DNA from 3 places in the Aliihoeflea sp. genome. Region 3 is predicted to be linked to each of the others. Evidence: predicted binding sites of a transcription regulator. Region 3 holds the regulator's gene; each other region holds the start of a gene.
What was found. The regulator LexA, encoded in region 3, represses DNA repair genes until DNA is damaged. The targets are predictions, from matches to a motif close to TGTTCNNNNTGTGTTCNG.
Positions count from the first base shown of each region.

Region 1: recA (recombinase RecA) is a predicted target of LexA. The motif match lies at 2,819-2,836, and genes of this name have one in related genera.
Region 2: ACT6QU_RS02320 (dehydrogenase) is a predicted target of LexA. The motif match lies at 4,040-4,057, and genes of this name have one in related genera.

Region 1 covers NZ_JBQVMV010000002.1:314,560-321,697, forward strand. The annotation lists gene ACT6QU_RS04615 (OmpA family protein) at 125-775, shown strand; gene ACT6QU_RS04620 (pseudouridine-5'-phosphate glycosidase) at 831-1,742, opposite strand; gene ACT6QU_RS04625 (carbohydrate kinase family protein) at 1,744-2,685, opposite strand; gene recA (recombinase RecA) at 2,893-3,993, shown strand; gene alaS (alanine--tRNA ligase) at 4,189-6,849, shown strand; gene ACT6QU_RS04640 (PRC-barrel domain-containing protein) at 6,919-7,138, opposite strand, start outside.
Region 2 covers NZ_JBQVMV010000001.1:444,655-451,792, reverse strand. The annotation lists gene bmt (betaine--homocysteine S-methyltransferase) at 1-237, shown strand, start outside; gene ACT6QU_RS02340 (hypothetical protein) at 411-575, shown strand; gene ACT6QU_RS02335 (hypothetical protein) at 1,071-2,042, shown strand; gene ACT6QU_RS02330 (hypothetical protein) at 2,045-2,623, shown strand; gene ACT6QU_RS02325 (DNA adenine methylase) at 2,798-3,652, opposite strand; gene ACT6QU_RS02320 (dehydrogenase) at 4,131-4,340, shown strand; gene ACT6QU_RS02315 (SOS response-associated peptidase) at 4,708-5,424, shown strand; gene ACT6QU_RS02310 (hypothetical protein) at 5,421-5,618, shown strand; gene ACT6QU_RS02305 (hypothetical protein) at 5,743-5,895, shown strand; gene ACT6QU_RS02300 (hypothetical protein) at 5,961-6,413, opposite strand; gene ACT6QU_RS02295 (hypothetical protein) at 6,410-6,697, opposite strand; gene ACT6QU_RS02290 (lysozyme) at 6,697-7,138, opposite strand, start outside.
Region 3 covers NZ_JBQVMV010000002.1:443,815-450,952, forward strand. The annotation lists gene gltX (glutamate--tRNA ligase) at 1-1,239, opposite strand, end outside; gene ACT6QU_RS05235 (ComEC/Rec2 family competence protein) at 1,358-3,691, shown strand; gene lexA (transcriptional repressor LexA) at 3,704-4,408, opposite strand; gene ACT6QU_RS05245 (DUF423 domain-containing protein) at 4,516-4,872, shown strand; gene recG (ATP-dependent DNA helicase RecG) at 4,850-6,958, opposite strand; gene ACT6QU_RS05255 (succinate dehydrogenase assembly factor 2) at 7,052-7,138, shown strand, end outside.

The sequences.
Region 1 (7,138 bases), 130 kb from region 3:
CATTCCAGCTTGATGGCAGGACGGGATCGCGAATCCGCCGCATTCGATGCTAGAAGACGATATGCAGCGGATTCGGGGTGTTTCCGCACGCTCAGGACAAATGCTGGAGGGAATCTTGACTTCGATGAAGCTCGCCGTCGCCGCGACGGCTCTCATTTTCGCTGCCGGGTGCACGACCGATCCGTTTACCGGTGAGCAGCGCATGTCGAATACGGCCGGCGGTGCTGCGATCGGCGCGGGCCTCGGCGCGCTCGCCGGCCTTGCCGTCGGTGGCAGCGACCGTGCTCAGCGCAACGCCGTTCTCATCGGCGCCGGTGTCGGCGCGCTCGGCGGCGGCGCCATCGGCAACTATATGGACCGGCAGGAAGACGAGTTGCGGCAGCAGCTTCAGGGCACCGGCGTATCGGTCACGCGTCAAGGCGACCAGATCATCCTCAACATGCCGTCCAACGTCACTTTCGATACCGATCAGGATCAGGTGCGCGGCGAATTCTACAACACGCTCAATTCGGTCGCTCTTGTCCTGCGCCGCTACGAGCAGACCGTGGTGGACGTCAATGGTCACACCGATTCGACCGGCAACCCGTCCTACAATCAGGGCCTGTCGGAGCGCCGTGCGCTTTCGGTCGCGAACTATCTCAACGCGCAGGGCATCGATGGCCGTCGCTTCGCCGTCAACGGCTTCGGCGACCGCCAGCCGGTGACCTCCAACGCGACACCGGAAGGCCGCCAGCAGAACCGCCGCGTCGAAATCTACCTCGCGCCGATCACCTGATTCTGCAAATGAACCGAAGCAAAAAAGCCCCGGATTTCCGGGGCTTTTTCTCTGTTCAGAGCGCCTTGGCGATCTTCGCCGCCAGCCGGGCGTTGTTCTCGACCAGCGCGATGTTCGTCTTGAGGCTCGCGCCATCCGTGAGTTCGAGCAGCCGGCCGAGCAGATACGGTGTCACCGCCTTGCCCGTGATGCCCTTGGGGCCAAGCTCGGCTTGCGCCTGCGCAATATGCCCGGCCATGATCTCGGCCGGAATTTCCTGGTCCTGCGGCACCGGATTGGCGATCAGCATGCCGCCGCGAAGACCGAGTTCCTGACGCGTTAGGTGGAACCCCGCGATGTCTGCCGCTTCGTCGAGCCGCAATGGAGCAGGCAGCGCAGAGCGCGACGACCAGAACGCCGGCATGACGTCCGTGCGGTAACCGACGACCGGGACTCCGCGCGTCTCCAGCACTTCGAGCGTCTTTTCGACGTCGAGAATCGCCTTCGCGCCGGCCGAGACCACGATGACCGGCGTGCGTGCCAGTCCGTCGAGATCGGCCGAAATGTCGAAGCTCGTCTCGGCGCCCTTGTGGACGCCGCCGATGCCGCCCGTCGCAAAGACCTGGATGCCGGCGAGTTCAGCCGCGATCATCGTCGCGGCGACCGTGGTGCCCCCTGTCTTCTTCTGCGCCACGGCAAAGGCAAGGTCGGCACGCGAGAGCTTCATCACGTCCTTTGCCTGCGCGAGGGCGTGGCGCTCGGCGTCGGTCAGTCCGATCTTGATTCGCCCGTCGACGATGGCGATCGTCGCCGGAACGGCGCCTTCCTCACGAATGATCGCCTCCACGCGCGCAGCCATTTCGCCGTTCTGCGGGTAGGGCATGCCATGGGTGATGATCGTGCTTTCGAGCGCGACGATCGGCTTGCCGGCATGCTTTGCGGCGGCGACTTCCGTGGAATAGTCGAGATAGGCTTGGCTTGGCGTCATGTCAGGCTCCGATGACTTCCGGCACGTCGGCCAGGCGTTTCAGCAATTCGGCCTCGTCGAAATCCGCGACGACGGTTTCGCTCTCGATCGTCAGCGACGCGGCGGCGATGCCATGGCGCACCGCTTGGTGGAAGTCCAGCCCTTGTAGCATGCGCGCCAGCGTCACGCCGGCCAGCGCATCGCCGGCGCCGGTGACGTCGCGCACGTTCCTCACTTCGGGCGGCGTCAGCTTCGCAAGGCGACCTGCGTCAAGCAAGAGGAGCCCGCCGCTCCCGGCGGTGATGACGGCACGCGCAAGCCCCTTCTCGGAAAGCGCACGGCCCAGTGTTTCGTCGGGTGCGCCGGCGCCAAGCCCGCTGAGCGCGCATGCCTCGTTCCGGTTCATGAACAGCATCGACAGCGATTTGAGGATCGGTTCCAGCCGCTGAATTTTGGCCGGCGAGACACCGATCGCAAAAAGGGGCAGCGCCCTAATCGACCCGGCAAGCCGCTCGAGCGCCGGCTGCGGCAGGTTGGCATCGGTCAAAATGCCATCCGTACCGCTGATGGCATCGCGGAAGGGATGCCTGCGCAATTGCTTGTCGAAGGCCTGCTCGTAAAGCGCCATGTCGGCAAAGCCGCAAACGAGTTCGCCCGTTTCTTCGAGGATTGCGGTGTAGCTCGGCGTCGAGCGGTCCAGAAATGTCGCGGAAATGTCGCTGATGCCGGCGGCGATGATCGCATGCTCGACCATCTGCCCGGCGGCATCGCCGCCGCGAACCGACAGCATTGCCCCTTGCGCGCCGACGCGACAGGCGTTGCGCAGCGCGTTGAATGCGCCGCCGCCGACCTCCTCGCGCATCGCGCCGGGATTGGACGCACCCGGACGGTACGGGCCTGAGACGACACCACGCCGGTCGATATGAGCGCCGCCCACGGCAAGAATCGAACATCGCCCGATCATGGCGCCACCCGCGCGCCGGCCGTTGGAATCGCGCGGCCGAGACGGCCGACGACCTTGCGGAAGAAGGAGAACATATTTCGAACCTGTGCGACTAAATCCATATATTCCAGTGGCTTGACCCCACTTGCAAAAAGGGAACAAAAAAGGTACAAAAATCTACGGGACACGGAACTGTCCATCTTCGCTGACCAGCACGGGGTATGTATCATGGCTCAGAATTCATTGCGGCTTGTAGAGGACAGATCTGTGGACAAGACAAAGGCACTCGACGCTGCGCTTTCGCAGATCGAGCGTGCGTTCGGCAAGGGCTCGATCATGCGGCTCGGCGCGAACGAGCAGGTAGTGGAAATCGCGACCATTCCCACCGGATCGCTCGGTCTCGATATCGCATTGGGCGTCGGCGGCTTGCCGAAGGGGCGAATTGTCGAGATTTACGGGCCGGAAAGCTCGGGCAAGACGACGCTTGCGCTGCATACGGTTGCCGAAGCGCAGAAGAAGGGTGGCATCTGCGCTTTCGTCGACGCCGAGCATGCGCTCGATCCCGTCTATGCACGCAAGCTGGGCGTCGACCTTGAAAACCTGCTGATCTCGCAGCCCGATACGGGCGAGCAGGCGCTGGAAATCTGCGACACGCTGGTCCGCTCCGGAGCGATCGACGTGCTGGTGGTCGATTCGGTCGCCGCCCTGACGCCGCGCGCCGAAATCGAAGGCGAGATGGGCGATTCGCTCCCAGGCCTGCAGGCGCGCCTGATGAGCCAGGCGCTGCGCAAGCTGACCGCGTCGATCTCGCGGTCCAACACCATGGTCATCTTCATCAACCAGATTCGCATGAAGATCGGCGTCATGTTCGGGTCGCCGGAAACCACGACGGGTGGCAACGCGCTTAAGTTCTACGCCTCGGTCCGCCTCGACATCCGCCGCATCGGCTCGGTCAAGGATCGCGACGAGGTCGTCGGCAACCAGACCCGCGTCAAGGTCGTCAAGAACAAGCTTGCACCGCCCTTCAAGCAGGTCGAATTCGACATCCTGTATGGCGAGGGCGTGTCGAAGGTCGGCGAACTGGTCGATCTTGGCGTCAAGGCTGGCGTGGTGGAGAAGTCGGGCGCCTGGTTCTCCTACAATTCGCAACGTCTTGGCCAGGGTCGCGAGAACGCCAAGCAGTTCCTGCGCGACAATCCGGAGGCTGCCCGCGAGATCGAACTGGCGCTACGCCAGAATGCCGGCCTGATCGCTGAAAAGTTCCTTGAAGCAAAGCGTGATGGCGACGGCGAAGATGATGCGGATTTTGATGACGCCGCCGGCATGTAGATCCGGGCGGTCGCGTTGACGAAGAAGGCCGTCGGATGTTCCGGCGGCCTTTTTCATTCGTATTTTGGAGGAACCGCCGTCGCTTCGCGCAATCGGCCTGGCGTTCGGTGCTGATTTCTGGACAGCCCAATTGCCTGACGCTAAAAGGCGTTCTTTCCCCGTTTCCGCGGGCAGTCAGCACGTAAAGGTTCGCAGATGAGTGGCGTCAACGAAATCCGATCGACCTTCCTCGACTATTTTCGGAAGAACGGTCACGAGGCGGTTGCGTCGAGCCCGCTCGTCCCGCGCAACGATCCGACGCTGATGTTCACCAATGCGGGCATGGTCCAGTTCAAGAACGTCTTCACCGGGCTTGAGACGCGCCCCTATTCGCGCGCGGCGACGGCGCAGAAGTGCGTGCGTGCCGGCGGCAAGCACAACGATCTCGACAATGTCGGGTACACCGCGCGCCATCACACCTTCTTCGAGATGCTGGGCAATTTCTCGTTCGGAGACTACTTCAAGGAAGAGGCGATCACGCTCGCCTGGAACCTGATCACAAGGGAATACGGTATCGACCCGACGCGTCTGGTCGTGACCGTCTACCACACGGACGACGAAGCGGCCGCGCACTGGAAGAAGATCGCCGGGCTTGGCGACGACCGCATCATCCGCATCGCGACGAGCGACAATTTCTGGGCCATGGGCGATACCGGCCCCTGCGGCCCGTGTTCCGAGATTTTCTACGACCACGGCGAAGGCATTTCTGGCGGCCCTCCCGGCAGCCCGGATGAGGATGGCGACCGCTTCATCGAGATCTGGAACCTCGTCTTCATGCAGTACGAGCAGATTTCGAAGGAACAGCGTATCGATCTGCCGCGTCCCTCGATCGACACCGGCATGGGGCTGGAGCGCATCGCGGCCGTGCTTCAGGGCGTTCACGACAATTACGACATCGACCTCTTCAAGGCCCTGATCCGCGCTTCCGAAGAAGCGACGGGCGTCAAGGCCGAAGGCAAGAACCGCGCGAGCCACCGGGTCATCGCCGACCATCTGCGCGCCGCGAGCTTCCTCATCGCCGACGGCGTCCTGCCGTCGAACGAGGGCCGTGGCTATGTCCTGCGCCGCATCATGCGCCGCGCGATGCGGCACGCGCAGCTTCTGGGCGCAGCCGATCCGCTGATGTGGCGCCTCGTGCCAGCGCTCGTGCGCGAGATGGGCCAGGCCTATCCCGAACTCGTGCGCGGACAGGCGCTCATCACCGAGACGCTGAAGCTCGAGGAATCGCGCTTCCGCAAGACGCTCGCGCGCGGCCTTGGCCTCCTGTCTGATGCGACCGAAAAGCTCGGCGAGGGCGACCGCCTCGATGGCGAGATGGCTTTCAAGCTCTACGACACCTACGGCTTCCCGCTCGACCTGACGCAGGACGCGCTGCGCCAGCGCGGCATTTCCGTCGACACCGACGCGTTTTCCGCGGCGATGGAGCGGCAGAAGGCCGAGGCGCGCGCCAATTGGACAGGCTCCGGCGAAGCGGCGACCGAAACCGTCTGGTTCGGCATCCGCGACAAGGTCGGCGCGAGCGAATTCCTCGGCTATGAGACCGAAGCGGCCGAAGGCGTCATCGCCGCGATCGTCAAGGGCGGCACGCAGGCAGAAGGTGCTTCCGATGGCGAAGACGTCGCGATCGTCCTCAACCAGACGCCATTCTACGGCGAATCCGGCGGCCAGGTGGGCGATACAGGCCGAATTCTCGGCGAAGGCTTCGCAATCGACGTCACCGACACGCAGAAGAAGGCCGACGGCCTGTTCGTCCATTTCGGACGCGTCGCGTCGGGTACGGTGAAAATCGGCGCTCCCGTCGAGCTCAAGGTCGACGCCGCGCGCCGCGCCCGCATCCGCCGCAATCATTCAGCAACCCATCTCGTCCACGAGGCGTTGCGCGAAGTGCTCGGCACGCACGTTGCGCAGAAGGGTTCGCTCGTCGCGCCTGACCGCCTGCGCTTCGATTTTTCGCATCCCAAGCCGATCGCGCCCGAAGAGCTTGCGCGGGTCGAGGAACTCGCCAACGAGATCGTACTGCAGAATGCTCCCGTATCTACGCGGCTGATGGCCGTTGACGACGCGATCGCAGAAGGCGCCATGGCGCTCTTCGGCGAAAAGTATGGCGACGAGGTCCGCGTCGTGTCGATGGGTACGGCGCTTCATGGCGACAAAGCCGGCAAGAGCTATTCGACCGAGCTTTGCGGCGGAACGCATGTCGCCGCTACCGGCGATATCGGCATCGTGCGTCTTCTGGCCGAAGGCGCCGTGGCATCGGGCGTCCGCCGCATCGAGGCGCTGACGGGCGAAGCCGCGCGGCAACATCTCGACGAACAGGACAAGCGCCTGAAAGCGGCAGCCTCCGCGCTGAAGGTCGCGCCGGCGGATGTCGTCACTCGCCTCGAAGCCGTTCTCGACGAGCGCAAGAAGCTCGAGCGCGAACTTGCCGACGCCCGCAAGAAACTGGCGCTCGGCGGCGGCGCGGGTCCGGCTGGCGGGCAGGAAGCCGAGACCGTGGCCGGCGTCGGCTTCCTCGGCCGCGTCGTCTCGGGCGTGTCGGCCAAGGATTTGAAGCCGCTGGCAGACGAGGGCAAGTCGTCAGTCGGGTCCGGCATCGTCGTCTTCGTCGGCACGGATGATGGCAAGGCGAGCATCGTCGTCGGCGTCACCAGCGATCTGACCGGTCGCTACAGTGCAGTCGATCTCGTTCGTGCCGCCTCCGCCGCTATCGGCGGGAAGGGTGGAGGCGGCCGGCCAGACATGGCACAGGCCGGCGGCCCAGACGCAGCCAATGCGGATGCGGCCATCGCCGCGGTTCGCGAAGCGCTCGTCAGCTGATTTTCGCCAGCGCACAATGAAAAAAGCCGCGGCAATGCCGCGGCTTCGTCACTTTAAGTGTGGCCTTGCTTAGTCGTTCCAGACTTCCATCGAACCGACCGCGGCAGCATCGGCATTGAGCACGAGCTGATTGTTTTCCCAGGCGAACTGGTCGAGCGGGATCACCATGTCCTGGTCGGCAAAGCCGCCATTGCCTTCGAAGTCGACGACCAGCGCGGTCGCGGTGCCGGCTTCCGTACCGACCACCTCTTCGACTTCGCCGACCTTTTCGCCGCCGGCATAGACGTCC
Region 2 (7,138 bases), on a different contig from region 3:
CTGATGGCCGACTATGCGCGGCTGGCGGTCGACGGCGGGGCGCGGATCGTCGGCGGCTGCTGCGGCACGTCGTTCGGGCATCTGGCCGCTATGCGCGCGGCAATCGACGGCCACACCAAAGGCGAGCGCCCGAACGTCGAGGCGATCGAGGCGCGGATCGGCCCGATGCGCAACAAGCTTGCCTCGCAAAGCGGAGGCGAGGGAAATCGCCGGGAGCGACGACGCCCGCGCGGATGACCCCTTGCAGGATGGGGAATCGATTCCCATCTATGGTTCTACGAGAGATCGTCTCCGGCCGGTGACCACGGATGTACTGGCACCGCCGTCGAGACTTTAGAGGTCGGGCCGCAAGCCCGGCCTTTTTCGTTTTGAGCATTGCATGAGGGCTAAACGCGCGGGACAGTCGTACGATGATCAACGATCCGGGAAAGCGACTGGCGGCAGGATTCTGGAAAGTGCTGGCGGGGATTGCGCTCGTGTTGCTGCTCCTGACGCAACAGGCGCGCGAGCCGGAACCCGAGGCGACGGACGAGATCGCCCCGCAGGTCGAGACCGGCGGGGAAGAACAGCCGTAGAATTGCGAAGTCGGAACCTGGCGTGAGAGACGAGTTGAAACATTTCGACAGCGATTTGCTGAAAGAAATGGCGCGAGTGACGGGGCTCGAACCCGCGACCTCCGGCGTGACAGGCCGGCACGATTCCCAAAAATTCCCTGGATCGGTTTCAACATCCAAAGGGCCACTTCGGTGCCTTTTGAGCATTAATTTGAAACCGAGCAGCAGATCTCCTGCTCGTTGGAATCTGCGCAGTTCGGCCACCCAGTCAGCAGCTTGGGAAGCACCTAGAAGCCCTGCGTTTTCAGAGCCCTTGTGTCACTGCCGACCTGTCGTGTCACTCCCGTGTTCCGCCTATGTCTCGAAGCAGTCAGGACATCTGGCTGGTGCGTGCGAATGGGAGCGCGACGGCATTGAGGTTCGAAACTCTGTTAACCGACCAGGCCGTCCCAAGGGTCAGCGCTTTACAATGCTCGTGAGAACCGCATTACTCGCAGTGATTGTGGAGGTGGGGTCATGTTTCTTGAAAAGTTCTCTCGGTTTTTTCGTCAGTATGACATCACGGTAGCGCCGCGACACAAGGATGCCGCCTTCCTGCCGCTCAATCATGACGATCGCAACTACAGCATCCGGGATGCGCTGCAAAAGCGTGTAGACGATGAAACCGCGCTGGAAGTTCAGTCAAACGGCGATATCGTCGAATTGATGAGCGTCAAGTATCGACCCGCCGACCGGGCTCTTGTGCTTTTGTTTCACCGAGCCAGCCCGGACGCCGCCGAGCCTACCTATCGCACGAAGGCTCGATCGCAGGCCTCCGCAGGAAACGCGGCGGGCGCAAGGATCGTGACTGTGAGAACGTCGACCAAAGCGGCGAACGAGGAACAGTCCGTATCGGCTCATCTCGTCATCCGCGAACCCGCTATTCGACGTGGTACTTATCGGGCGGTACTCGAAGAAATTCCTGGGATCAGCATGGGTGTCATTCGCCAGATTATGGGAAGGGCTCTGGCCGAATACACCTATCCGTTCAAAAAAGGGAAAACCGAAAAAGAGAGCTACTCTTTCGTCAAGGCTGAAGGTCTGAAGTCGGAGACAATGGAAAAGGCTCTGGAAGATGGTCAGATCGACTTCGTCACACTCACGCGTCCTGCGGTGGCTCCCTTCGCCGACGCCGACGGCATGTTCGAACCGACAAACGAAACGATGCGGCTGCGAGTGAAGCAGGTGGTGACAGCTGAAAATTTCAAGGCGCGGATATCTTCGCTCTTAACGAGAGCCAAAGATGCCGGATGGCATCAATTCAACGTCGATATATCGTTCTCGGACAAGCGAAAAAGGACCGTTCGCCTCGAAAAAGAACAGGAAGCGCGTGAGATTCTTTTTGTACGATCTGATCAGGTCGACTTTCCGCTCCCCTTGGCCGCATGCGCTGTCGACATTGTTGATCAGGTTGTAGAGAAGGCGGTAGCAATCAAAGCTGGAGGGTGATCTTGTTCATCTTTTCCTACCCGCTCCGATACCTAGCCTTAAAAAATGAAGCGCGACAGCGCCTCATTTGGCGTGATGCGATTCCGGTCGTTCTTTTGGCGACTGCGCTGAGCTTGCCGTTCTGGCTTTCCCCAGCGAACTTCTTTGGACCCAGCGGATTCGTCGATCGGTTCGGAGCGTTCGCAGGCGTTCTGACAGGCTTCTACATTGCCGCACTCGTCGGCGTGGCTTCATTCTCTGGCGCGTTGCAGGGGCTCGACGAAGTCATGCAGTTCGGCCAAGTCTTCGTGCGCGAAGACGGGGAGGACCGCGCGTTGACGCGTCGCGAGTATGTAACCGCCATGTTCGGCTACTTATCGCTGCTTGCACTGTCGCTCTCGTTCAGCGCCATCCTAATGGTGGTCTCAGCGGATGTGATACGAGCTTGGGTGCCGTTGTGGGTGGGCGACATTTCGCTATCCATTTTTCTCGTCGCGACCAGCCACATGGTCGTCACCACGTTCCACGGTCTATACTACTTCATAGATCGGCTTTACGACGCGCCAGCCACAATCCCGCCCAAGTCCGACGAAACCGAGTAAATAGGCAATGTCGGCGCTTCGATGTCGCTGCAAGCGCACCTCGTTCGGGACGAGGGGGTTGCAGGTTCAAATCCTGCCACTCCGACCAAGACACTCAAGGGCTAGGCCCCGACATTCCTGAATTGCACCGAGCGCTGCACCGTTTCCGCACCGATTGGCCGCTCTGCCGCAGCATCATGAGCACCTCGCATCGGCCGGAAGATTGGCCGGCAACGGCGAATCTGCCCTCATGATGATGACTTCGCGCACGTCCTTTCCAACACCGCCACGGACCGTGTAGGTCATCGGCACGTCGACGATCTGGAAGCGCGAGAATATCTCTCGGACCTCCGGCACGTCGTTCAGTGACAGGATGAAGCGACCCTTCAGTTCAGCCAGGCGCGCTGCCATGTCGGCAAAGTCGGCTCGAGCAAACAGCTCTTTCCCGTAGTCGCCCTCGCAACCGAAGTATGGAGGGTCGAGATAGAACAGTGCGCCCGGCCGATCGTAGCGATCAAGCACATCCCGCCAGTCCAAGTTCTCGATCACCACGCCGGCGAGACGCTCATGCACCTCCTCGAGGACGGGCCCGAGGCGGCCGACGTTGAACCGAGCCGCTCCACCCGCGTCGACGCCGAACGATCGCCCGTGGATCTTCCCACCAAAGGCAAGTCTCTGGAGATAGAGGAACCGGGCAGCTCGCTCGAGGTCGGTGAGCGTCGACACGTCGCATCGCGACAGACGTTCGAACTCCCGCCGAGAGGTGACCTGGAACTTGAGCATGTCCATGAACTGAGGATAGTGGCGCTGGAGGATCCGGAAGAGCGTGGCGACGTCGCCAGCTCGATCGTTGATGACCTCCCCCTTCGGCACGAGCCGGCGCCGAAAGAAGACGCCGCCCATGCCCACGAAGACCTCGACATAAAGCGAGTGCGGGATCTGCTCCATGATGGCGGCCAGACGCTGCGCGAGCAGCTTCTTGCCACCGAGATAGCTTGCCGGCGGGCGCACGGGCTCCACCGCCTGGAAGGAAAATTCCTCCTGGGACATCATCATTTCCTTAAGGATTGCCGCTGCAGCCTTCTGCCGCCCGAAAGGGTCGCGGGTGCAGCATTTATCCCATCGAGGTGCTGGGCGGATGGCGCCAACCATTGCCGCCGCTATCGGAGTTGACGCTCCGTGGCCGCCCGTGTCCGGACGGCGCAATCGCGATTCAGACGCTGCTTGAGCGCGATAGTGGGAGTCTTGACTGTATTGCGGCGATTTTCGCCAACGTGCCGGAAACGCTCGACAAAATCCACCCCGCACCCGCACCGGGTTTCCAAATCGGTCCCTTGAAACTACTGAGAAATCCCCCGGCTGCCCCGCACCGCTTCTCACCAGAATTGAGGCAACGATAGGACAGCAATCCTTTCCGGATTGACTCTCCCGGCCAGCGAGAACATTCTAGGAACATCACCAATCGAGATTGATGCCGCGCCGGCGCCCCGACCGCGTCGCGATCGATCTCCTATTGCCCGGAGGTTTCATGCCGCGCCCTGCCCCTGTCGTCGAATCCGACGATGTCGACTGGATGATCATCGAGCATGCCGGCGATATGCGCGCCGCGCTGGAAACCGCAATGATCGAGATCGAGCGACTGCGCCATGAACTCGCACTGGCGAGCTTGGCTGTGAGCTCGGGCTTTACCCGCGGTTGGCAGCCAACGATCGCGACCGATGGTCATACGCAAGGGTGAACTCCGGCTGTCGCACGTCAAACGGGACTGGCCGATCTGCATTGTTGTGCCCCGAGACCTATGGGGACCGTTGATCCCGTGGATGGGTCGGCACACCGCGCGGCGCGGACAGGGCTCAATTGACGATAATGGGGAACAGCTTGTGGTGCTCTACCTACGCGATCCGCTGATCGCCGACAGGATCATCAGATTCTGCGACGGATGGCGATTCGACCCTAAACATTTCAAGCCAGGGTCGGGTAAGCGCGTCATTTGCCGGCCGGTCGAGCAGACCCTCCACGTCGGGCCGGACGTGTCGATGTCGCGACGACGGCCATTCTGGCCGCCTCCAGTTGACGACCCTCACCGCCGGTGAAAGACATTCAATATGTGTAACCTCTACAACATCACGATCGGCCCACAGGCCATTCTCGAGCTGACCCGAGCTATGACCAATAGCGTCGGCAACCTTGAGCCGCAGAACATCTACCCCGACTATCCCGCGCCGATCGTTCGCGAGGGTGCCATCGGCCGCGAGTTGGTCCGTGCCCGCTGGGGAATGCCATCGTCGAAGAAGGCGATCTTCGACGCGACGGTGAAGCGGGTCGAAAAGCTGCGTGCGAAAGGCAAGGATGTCGACGAGGACGAGTTCAAGCGGCTGCTCGCGATCGAGCCGGATGCCGGCACGACGAACGTCCGTAACCTGTCCTCGCCTCACTGGCGCCCGTGGCAGGGCGTGGAGAGCCGCTGCGTGGTCCCGGCGACCTCGTTCAGCGAGTACGGCAAGGCCCGCGGGCCTGATGGCCGCCTGCCGCTGCACTGGTTTGCGATTGACGACACCAGGCCGCTATTCGCTTTCGCCGGAATGTGGACGACCTGGACGAGCGTGCGCAAGGCAAAGGAGGGAATGGTGACCGCGGACATCTTCGCCTTTCTGACGACTGAGCCGAATGCGGTTGTGGCGCCGATTCATCCGAAGGCGATGCCGGTTATCCTCACGACACCCGAAGCGATCGACGTCTGGCTGCGCGCGCCGTGGGACGAAGCGAAATCGCTGCAAAGACCCCTGCCCGATCATAAACTCGTCGAGGTAGGGCAGCCATGATCGCGCCTTTGGACCCCAGACGTATCGAGATCGCCCGACACATCATGGAAGCGCGCAAACTGGCGTTCGATATTGACGCGCAGATTCTCGAATTTCTGCTCGAAAGCGCGCTCCACGAGGCGATCGGGCACGATGCGGCGGCGCGCAAGGCTGTCCTGGGTAAGCTGGAAGATGACCGCGCTTCTGGCATTTGAGGCCCGGACGAGAATTCAGGAACGCCGGCGCACGACATATCCGCAAATGCCAGGCGAGTTGGCGCAAAAATCCAAGACCTCCTTAGCATTAGAAACTTAGCATGTTCATTGGGAGGTATGACCGATGACCGACGACACTCGACTGATCGAACTTGCTCTCATGAAGGCCAAGGCCGCGCGAAAGGCTTTCCTTGCCTTCCTCCTGGAGATGGCGCTTATCGAGGCACGCGAGATGGTCGTGCGGCGCCAACGTGGATATTCGCCCGTGAACGCATAAAAGGCCCCGCCATCTCCGGAGAGACGACGGGGCCAGCCCTTGTGAGGCAATTCTACGCGGTCAGTCTATGGGTTCTTGCCCTTGATCTCGAACTTGATTGGCGGCGAATACACCCGCACTGGCCAGCTCAGAATGCGCTGCAGCGGATTGCAGATGTAATCGAGCACGACCTGATAATACGCCGGTCCCGTTGTCGCTGCATCAGGTATCGTGATTGAGCGCCGATACGTCTCGCGCCCCGCCAGCAGTTCCATGCCGGTTGTGAAGCTCGGGATCGAATGTCGGCGCCACTGACTGTCGTATAGCCAGCGCTTTGCATCGATCGGGCAGACGCGCTCGCGGAATACCTCGAACTCGACTTCGATCGACCCGCCCTGCCGCACGAACGTCGTAATGGCGCGTGCGCTTTCGTATCGAATCGGCGGCGCGCGATCGGTGACCCAGAGCGCCATATTGAACGATCCGATGCCAGCGAGCACCAGGATCAGCCCGGCCACGATCTTCCAGACATGGCTCATTGCGACGGCCCTCCCTTAAGGAAGCCCCACGCTTTCAGGATATATTCGTAGAGGACGACGGTGCCGATGAAGATCGAAACGACCGTCACGACCAGCCAGTAGCCGAAGCGGCCGACCGTGCGGATGTCGCGAACCATCTTGAACCAGACCTTGATGTCGTCGGCCGACTGGGCAACGACAACCTTGAGCGCCTCCACCTCGTCCGGTCGAAGGCCGGCAAGGAACTTGCGCGTCGCCTCGGGCAGTTCCTGCAGCTTTTCAGGCGCATTCTTAGGCTCGAGCATCAGCCGGGCTCCGCATTCTTTGGTGCACGGTAGGCACCGATCGCGCCCGCAGCCGCGCCGATGAAGGCGGTGACCGCAGCGATGAACTCCGGCGTGGTGAACGCCGCCGGCAGCACGTCGGCCGCGACGACGGCGGTCCAAAGCGCGCCGGCGATGGCTGCCCACTTGCCAGCGCCGACAGCCTTGGCCGATTGCTCGACTGGAGATGGCTGCGGCGTGTGTTCACAGCCAGGCTCGAGCGCCGGACCGCCATTGTGGCCAACAGGTGCGGGCATGGTGTCATCCTCTTCTTCGATGATGGGAACTGCGGGACCGGTTGGCTCACCTCCTTCTGGCGACAGGGTGGGCCCGGCCGGCACGGCGTCGGGCTGCGGCGCCTCGTCGAGCACGACTGCCTGCGGCAAAGCGAAGGCCTGCGCGAGCTCGGCCGAGACGTCGATG
Region 3 (7,138 bases):
GCTCCATTCGCCGACGGCTTCCAGCCGGGGCAGGAGGTCGCGAACGACGTCGCGGCCGCCATCGGCGAGAATCTGCTCAGCCTTCTCTTCCATCGGCAGGGGCCGCTCAGCGAACAGGAAAGCCGCGCCGTCCTTCAGCTCGACAAGCGTCTTGGCGCGATCCTTGAGACCGGACATCGCCGCCAGAAGCTGCGCGCGACGCTGAGGCGTCAAGGCCGCGACCATCTCGGCGCCTCCGGGAAGGTAGGGCAGGGTCGCCTCGAATGCGCCGAGAAGCTCGGCATCGTCGCTCTGGCGCATATGGACGCCGTTGAGCGCCTCCAGCTTAGCGAAGTCGAAGCGGGCCGCACCCTTGTTGACGTCCTCGATTTCGAACCATTCGATCATCTGGTCGAGCGTCATGATCTCGTCGTCGCCATGGCTCCAGCCAAGACGGACGAGATAGTTGCGCAGTGCCGCCGGCAGGTAGCCCATCTCGCGATAGGCCTCGACGCCGAGCGCACCATGGCGCTTGGACAGCTTCGCGCCATCTGCACCATGGATCAGCGGGATGTGGGCCATGACCGGAACGTCCCAGCCCATCGCCTGGTAGATGATGGTCTGTCGCGCCGCGTTGGTCAGGTGGTCGTCGCCGCGAATGATGTGGGTGACGCCCATGTCGTGGTCGTCGACCACGACGGCGTGCATGTAGGTCGGGTTGCCGTCCGAGCGCAGGATGATGAAATCGTCCAGGTCCTTGTTGGGAAAGCGAACCTCGCCCTGAACCTTGTCGGCGACGATGGTGAAGCCCTCCTGCGGCGCCTTGATGCGAACGACAGGCTTGACGCCGGCGGGCGCCTCGGACGGATCGCGGTCGCGCCAGCGCCCGTCATAGCGCGGCGGCTTGCCCTCGGCACGCGCCTTCTCCCGCATCTCGGTCAGTTCCTCGGGAGAGGCATAGCAGTAATACGCCTTGCCGCTCTTCACCAACTCCTCGCCGATCTCGCGATGGCGGTCGGCGCGCTCGAACTGCGAGACAGGCTCGCCGTCCCAGTCCAGCCCGAGCCATTTCAGCCCGTCGAGGATCGCGGCGGTCGCGGCGTCGGTGGAACGCTCACGGTCGGTATCCTCGATCCGCAGCAACATCTCGCCGCCCGTGTGCTTGGCATAGAGCCAGTTGAAAAGCGCGGTGCGCGCGCCGCCGATGTGCAGATAGCCGGTCGGCGAGGGGGCAAAGCGGGTGACGACCTTGGAGGACATGATTGCTCCTGGAGAACTTGGGGAGGCGCACGGCTCGGCCGCGTCGCGGGCGCTGTGGCCATTCGTGGTGGCTCATGTAGCATAGGCGGCTTGAGGCGCAAGCGGGCGGGCAGGGGATATGGCCGGGGACACGCGTCAGGACGAAGAATGGCGCGCCTTCGTTCCGCCCGGCGAGGCGGACGTGGACGGCATGATCCTTGTTCACACCGAAACCGCCACGCCGCTCGATGCGGCCCCGGTCACACGACGAGAAGTTTCAGCGCGAACCCTCCCGATTGGCGCGGCAGCGGCCCGCGCGGTCTCCGACGAGCGCGATCGCGGTACGGGCTTCATCCTTTTGCCGGTCGCTATGGCGGTTGGCGTTGTGGTTTACGGCGCGCTGCCGTTCGAGCCCTCGCTTTGGCTCGTAGTGTCGGCGCTGGCAGCGCTCTTGCTGCTGGCGTCTCTTTGCCGTGCCTGGCCCGCGATATCGTTCATCGTTCTCGCCCTTTTCGCCACCATGGCAGGCGTCGGGCTCGCTGGACTGGAGACATGGCGGACCGGCACGGCGATGATGGGATCGGAGATCGGAACCGAGGTGACGGGGCGCGTGGTACGCATCGAGCATCAGGCGACCGGTCGCACGCGCCTGACACTGGATGTCGCATCGACGGCGCGGCCCGAACTGCGCTACGCGCCCGACCGGGTTCGTCTCTCCGCACGGAACGTGCCGGCCGAGCTGCAACTCGGCATGACGATCGTCGGCATCGCCCGCCTGATGCCACCTTCCGGCCCGGTGCGGCCAGGCGGCTATGATTTCGCCTATAACAGCTATTTCGACGGCATCGGCGCAATCGGATTCTTCCTGCGCGATCCCGAGCTCGCCGCCTCTTCGCCGCCGCCCGACCTGCGCGAGACGCTGGTCCTGCGGCTCGAAGCCGTACGCCTCGCCATCGCCGCTCGGGTGCGTGCCGTTCTCTCGGGAGCGGAAGGCGAAATTGCAGCCACGCTTACTGCCGGCGTGCGTGCGGGAATACCCGAAACGGTCAACGAGGACCTGCGCAAGACAGGGCTTGCCCACATCCTGTCTATCTCCGGATTGCACATGGCGCTCGTCGCCGGCACGGTGCTCGTGGCCATAAGGGGCGGTCTGGCGCTCTTTCCGGTGTTTGCGTCACGTCGCCCGGTCAAAAAATACGCCGCCATCGTCGCGCTGATTGCCGCCACGCTCTATCTGGGAATTTCCGGAGGCGCCGTTGCCGCGCAACGCAGCTACATCATGCTGGCGGTGATGCTCGTCGCGATTCTCTTCGACCGGGCGGCCATCACGATGCGCAATCTGGCGATTTCCGCGATTATCGTCATCGCGATATCGCCGCACGAAGTCGTCGGACCGAGCTTCCAGATGTCGTTTGCCGCGACGGCGGCACTCATCGGCGCCTATGGCTGGTGGAGCGAACCGCGCCGCGTGCCCGACGCGCCGCGAGCCGAACGCGGCGCGATCGGTCGCCTTGCCGCAGGCGCGTTCAAGTTCATGCTTGGTCTTGCCGCGACTTCGGTGATCGCCGGGCTCGCGACGACGCTTTATGGGGCCTACCACTTTCACCGCGTCTCGCCTCACGCGCTCTGGGTCAATCTCAGCGCCATGCCGATCGTCTCGGCGATCATCATGCCTTTCGCGGTGCTCTCGGCCCTCATGATGCCGTTCGGCCTCGAGGCGCTGCCCCTGCGCGTCATGGGCGCAGCAATCGGGGTGGTTACCGATATCGCCGCGTGGTTTGCGGCGCGCTCGCCGATCGATGCCGTCGGTTCGCTGCCCGTCGCTGCCGTCGCGGTGCTCACGGTCGGTCTCGTCGCCATGACCGCGCTGTCGGGCAAGTTGCGCCTGATCGCGCTGCCATTCCTGATCCTGGGGACCGGCCTCATCGCAAATCGCGACCTGCCGGATGTCCTTGTCTCGGAGGATGGACGGCTCGTCGCCATCGCCGGCCAGGGGCGGACGCTTCACGTCAATCGATCCCGGCCGAACGGCTTCACGATCCAGAACTGGCTGCATGGAATGGATGCGGACCGCGTCCAACCGCCTGCCGATGCGGCGACGCCGGCCGAAGCGATTGACCAGGCCTCGACCGTGCCGGGCTTTTCCTGCGCGGCCAAGACATGCGTCGCGCAGGACGAGCAAGGGCGCCTAGTGGCTCATGTACCGGACGCGATCGCCGCTTTCGCATTCTGTACCAGCGCCGCGCTGATCGTGATCGATGATGCGACTGCGGGCAATGTCTGTCGGACGGGAGAGGCGGCGATCGTGACGAAGCAGGACCTGGCACGGCGGGGCAGTGCGGAAATCCAACTGGGCAACGCAGGTGCCCTGCCAAACATCATCCACGCCATTCGCGAGCCTTACCGGCCGTGGCACAGCCACCGCCAATTCTCCCGCGAGGCGCGCGGAATGCCGCCCTATCGCCGCGATTGATCCCGCCGCCGCTCAGTACTTGCGGAGCAGCCCGACCAGCTTGCCCTGAACCTTGACGCGCTCGGACCCGTAGATCTTCGTCTCGTAGGCCGGATTGGCGGCTTCGAGGGCGATCGACGCGCCCTTGCGGCGGAAGCGCTTCAAGGTCGCCTCCTGATCGTCCACCAGCGCAACGACGATTTCGCCCGGCGTCGCGGACTGACCCGCCCGGATGATCACCGTGTCGCCATCGAGGATGCCGGCCTCGATCATCGAATCGCCATGGACGTCGAGCGCGTAGTGTTCACCGCCCGCCAGCATCTCCGGCGGCACGGCGACCGCGCGGGTCGCATGCTGGATCGCGTCGATCGGGACGCCGGCGGCGATCCGGCCCATGACGGGAATCTCGACCGGCGCCCGTGTCACCGGAATCGGCTGCGCCTTCTCGGCTCTGGCCGCCGGCTTTTCCGACAGGCTGCCCTGGATGACGCTCGGCTGGAACCGCCGCGGCTGTTGGGAGATCGATTCGGGCAGCTTGATCACCTCGAGCGCGCGTGCCCGGTTCGGCAGGCGACGCAGGAAGCCGCGCTCCTCGAGTGCCGTGATGAGACGATGGATGCCGGACTTGGAAGCCAGACCGAGCGCCTCCTTCATTTCGTCGAAGGACGGCGGCACGCCGCTCTCCTTCAGCCGCTGATGGATGAAGAGCAGGAGTTCGTGTTGCTTGCGCGTGAGCATGGCAGTCCTTACAAGGAGAATCGCCGAAAAACAAAACCAGAACAAACTTAACCGTTCTTCATGTGTTCTGCAACAGGCGCGTGAAAGTCGAGCAATCTGGACGAAACATGGCCCATACCAACCGAATTCTTTTCTGCCTCGGCGCGCTTTGCGGCGCCTGCGGTGTCGCACTTTCGGCGGTCGCCGCGCACCGAGAGGGCACGCTCGGCACCGCGGCCAACATGCTGTTGTTCCATGCACCGGCGCTGATGGTGCTGGCAGGTCTTCAATTCGGCCGGCTCCAGCTTGCCGGCACCTGGATTCTCGCGGTCGGGCTCGCGCTCTTCTGCGGGGACATTGCTGCCCGCGCATTTCTCGGCGACCGGCTGTTCCCGATGGCCGCACCTGCCGGCGGCATGCTGTTGATCGCCGGCTGGGCCGTCGTCGCGGCTTCTGCGCTGTTCAGCCGGCGCGGATCAGCCTGATCGCGTCGTCGCGTCCGAAGAGATAGAGAAGCGTGCGGATCGCCCGCCCGCGCGGCGTGGCGAGGTCGGGGTCGCGCTGGAGGAAGAGCCGCGCATCGTCGCGCGCGACCGACAACAGGTCGGCGTGGTGTTCCAGGCGGGCAAGCTGAAAGCCGGGTGTGCCCGACTGGCGCGTGCCGAGGAGTTCGCCTTCGCCGCGCAGTTTCAGATCTTCCTCAGCGATGCGGAAGCCGTCTTCCGTGTCGCGCATCACGGTCAGCCGCTGCTTAGCGACCTCGCCGAGTGGCGACTGGTAGAGGAGGACGCAGCTCGACGCCGCCTGTCCGCGCCCGACCCGGCCGCGCAACTGGTGAAGCTGGGCGAGGCCGAAACGCTCGGCATGCTCGATGACGATGATCGTGGCGTCGGGCACGTCGACGCCGACTTCGATGACGGTCGTACCGACAAGGATGCGCGTGCGCCCGGCCTTGAAATCGGCCATCGCCTCGTCCTTTGCTACGCCCGACATTCGACCGTGGACGAGCCCGACGTCTGGGCCGAAAATGTCTGCAAGCGCCTTGTGGCGGTCGGCGGCCGACATGACGTCCATGCCTTCGGCTTCCTCGACCAGCGGGCATATCCAGTAGATCTTCTGCCCCTCGTCCACGGCGCGGCGCATCCGTGCGATCAGGTCCGACAGGCGCTCGAGCGGCAGGGTTACCGTCTGGATCGGCTGGCGGCCGGCCGGCTTCTCGTCGAGGCGCGAGACGTCCATGTCGCCGAAGGCCGTGAGTACCAGCGTGCGCGGGATCGGCGTCGCGGTCATGACGAGAATGTCGGGCGCCACACCCTTGGCACCGATGGCGAGCCGCTGATGGACGCCGAACCGGTGCTGCTCGTCGATGACGGCGAAGGCGAGGTCGTGAAAAGTGACGCTCTCCTGGAAGATGGCGTGGGTGCCGATGACGATGTCGATCGTCCCGTCGGCGATGGAGGCAAGTGTCTCCGAGCGCTCACGGCCTTTTTCGCGACCAGTAAGGATCGCGGCGCGAAGCCCGGCCTGTTCCACCAGCGGCGCGATCGTAGCAAAATGCTGGCGCGCAAGGATTTCGGTCGGCGCCATCAGCGCGGACTGGCCGCCGGCCTCGGCGATCCGCGCCATGGAGAGAAGCGCGACCACGGTCTTGCCCGAGCCGACATCGCCCTGCAGGAGCCGCAACATGCGGTCCGGCTTGGCGAGGTCGGCCTCGATTTCGGTGATCGAGCGCTGCTGCGCGCCGGTCAGCGCATAGGGCAGGGCGTCGCGGATCGCCGCGCCCTTGGCGCCATCGCCGAGCCGCGCTTGGCCCGCGACGCGCTTCATGCGCAGCCGCACCAGCGCGAGCGCGATCTGCCCGGCCAGAAGCTCGTCATAGGCGAGCCGCCGCCATGCGGGGCTTGCAATGTCGCAATCGGCGGGCGCTTCGGGCTGGTGAAGATGAAGAAGGGCTTCGCGAAATTCCGGAAAGTCGTGCCGGCCAAGCACGGTCTCGTCCTGCCACTCGGGAAGGATCGGCATCCGCTCCAGCGCGGATGCGACCGCCTTGCGCACCAGTTTGGCCGAAAGCCCGGCCGTCATTGGATAGACCGGCTCGATCGCGGGCAGGGCGCCAGCGTCGGCCTTGGCGACGATGTGGTCGGGATGCACCATGGACGGGCGGCCGTTGAACCACTCGACCTTGCCGGAGACGACGATCTCCCCGCCAACCGGCATCAGCTTTTCCAGCCATTGGCCCTTGGCATGGAAGAAGGTGAGTGCGATCTCGCCGGTCTCGTCAAAGGCGAAGACGCGGTAGGGCATCGCGCCACGGCCACGTGGTGGCGCCTGGTGGCGATCGACGGTCAGGTCGAGCGTCACGATCGACCCTTCGCCCGAAAGCGCGACGCCTGGGCGGCGCGTGCGGTCGATCACCGAATGGGGCGGCACGAAGAGAAGATCGGCCGCGCGCACGTCGCGGCCCGTCGTGTCGGCCGAGACGATGCGGCGCATCAGTTCGGCCGTCTTCTCGCCAATGCCGGCGAGCGAGGTGACGGGCGCGAAGAGGGGATCGAGTTCGGTGGGACGCATGGCGCGGGATACTATCGAGGCAACTTCGTTGCCGAAAGGCTGACATCGCGTTTCCCAGACGCTATATGCGCGGTCCAACCCGGTAGGCCCTTTATGTCCGAAAATCCCGCTGATCTTCTCGATATCCGCAAGCGCAAGGCGCGTTTTCGCGCCTGGCATCGCGGGATGCGCGAGGCCGAC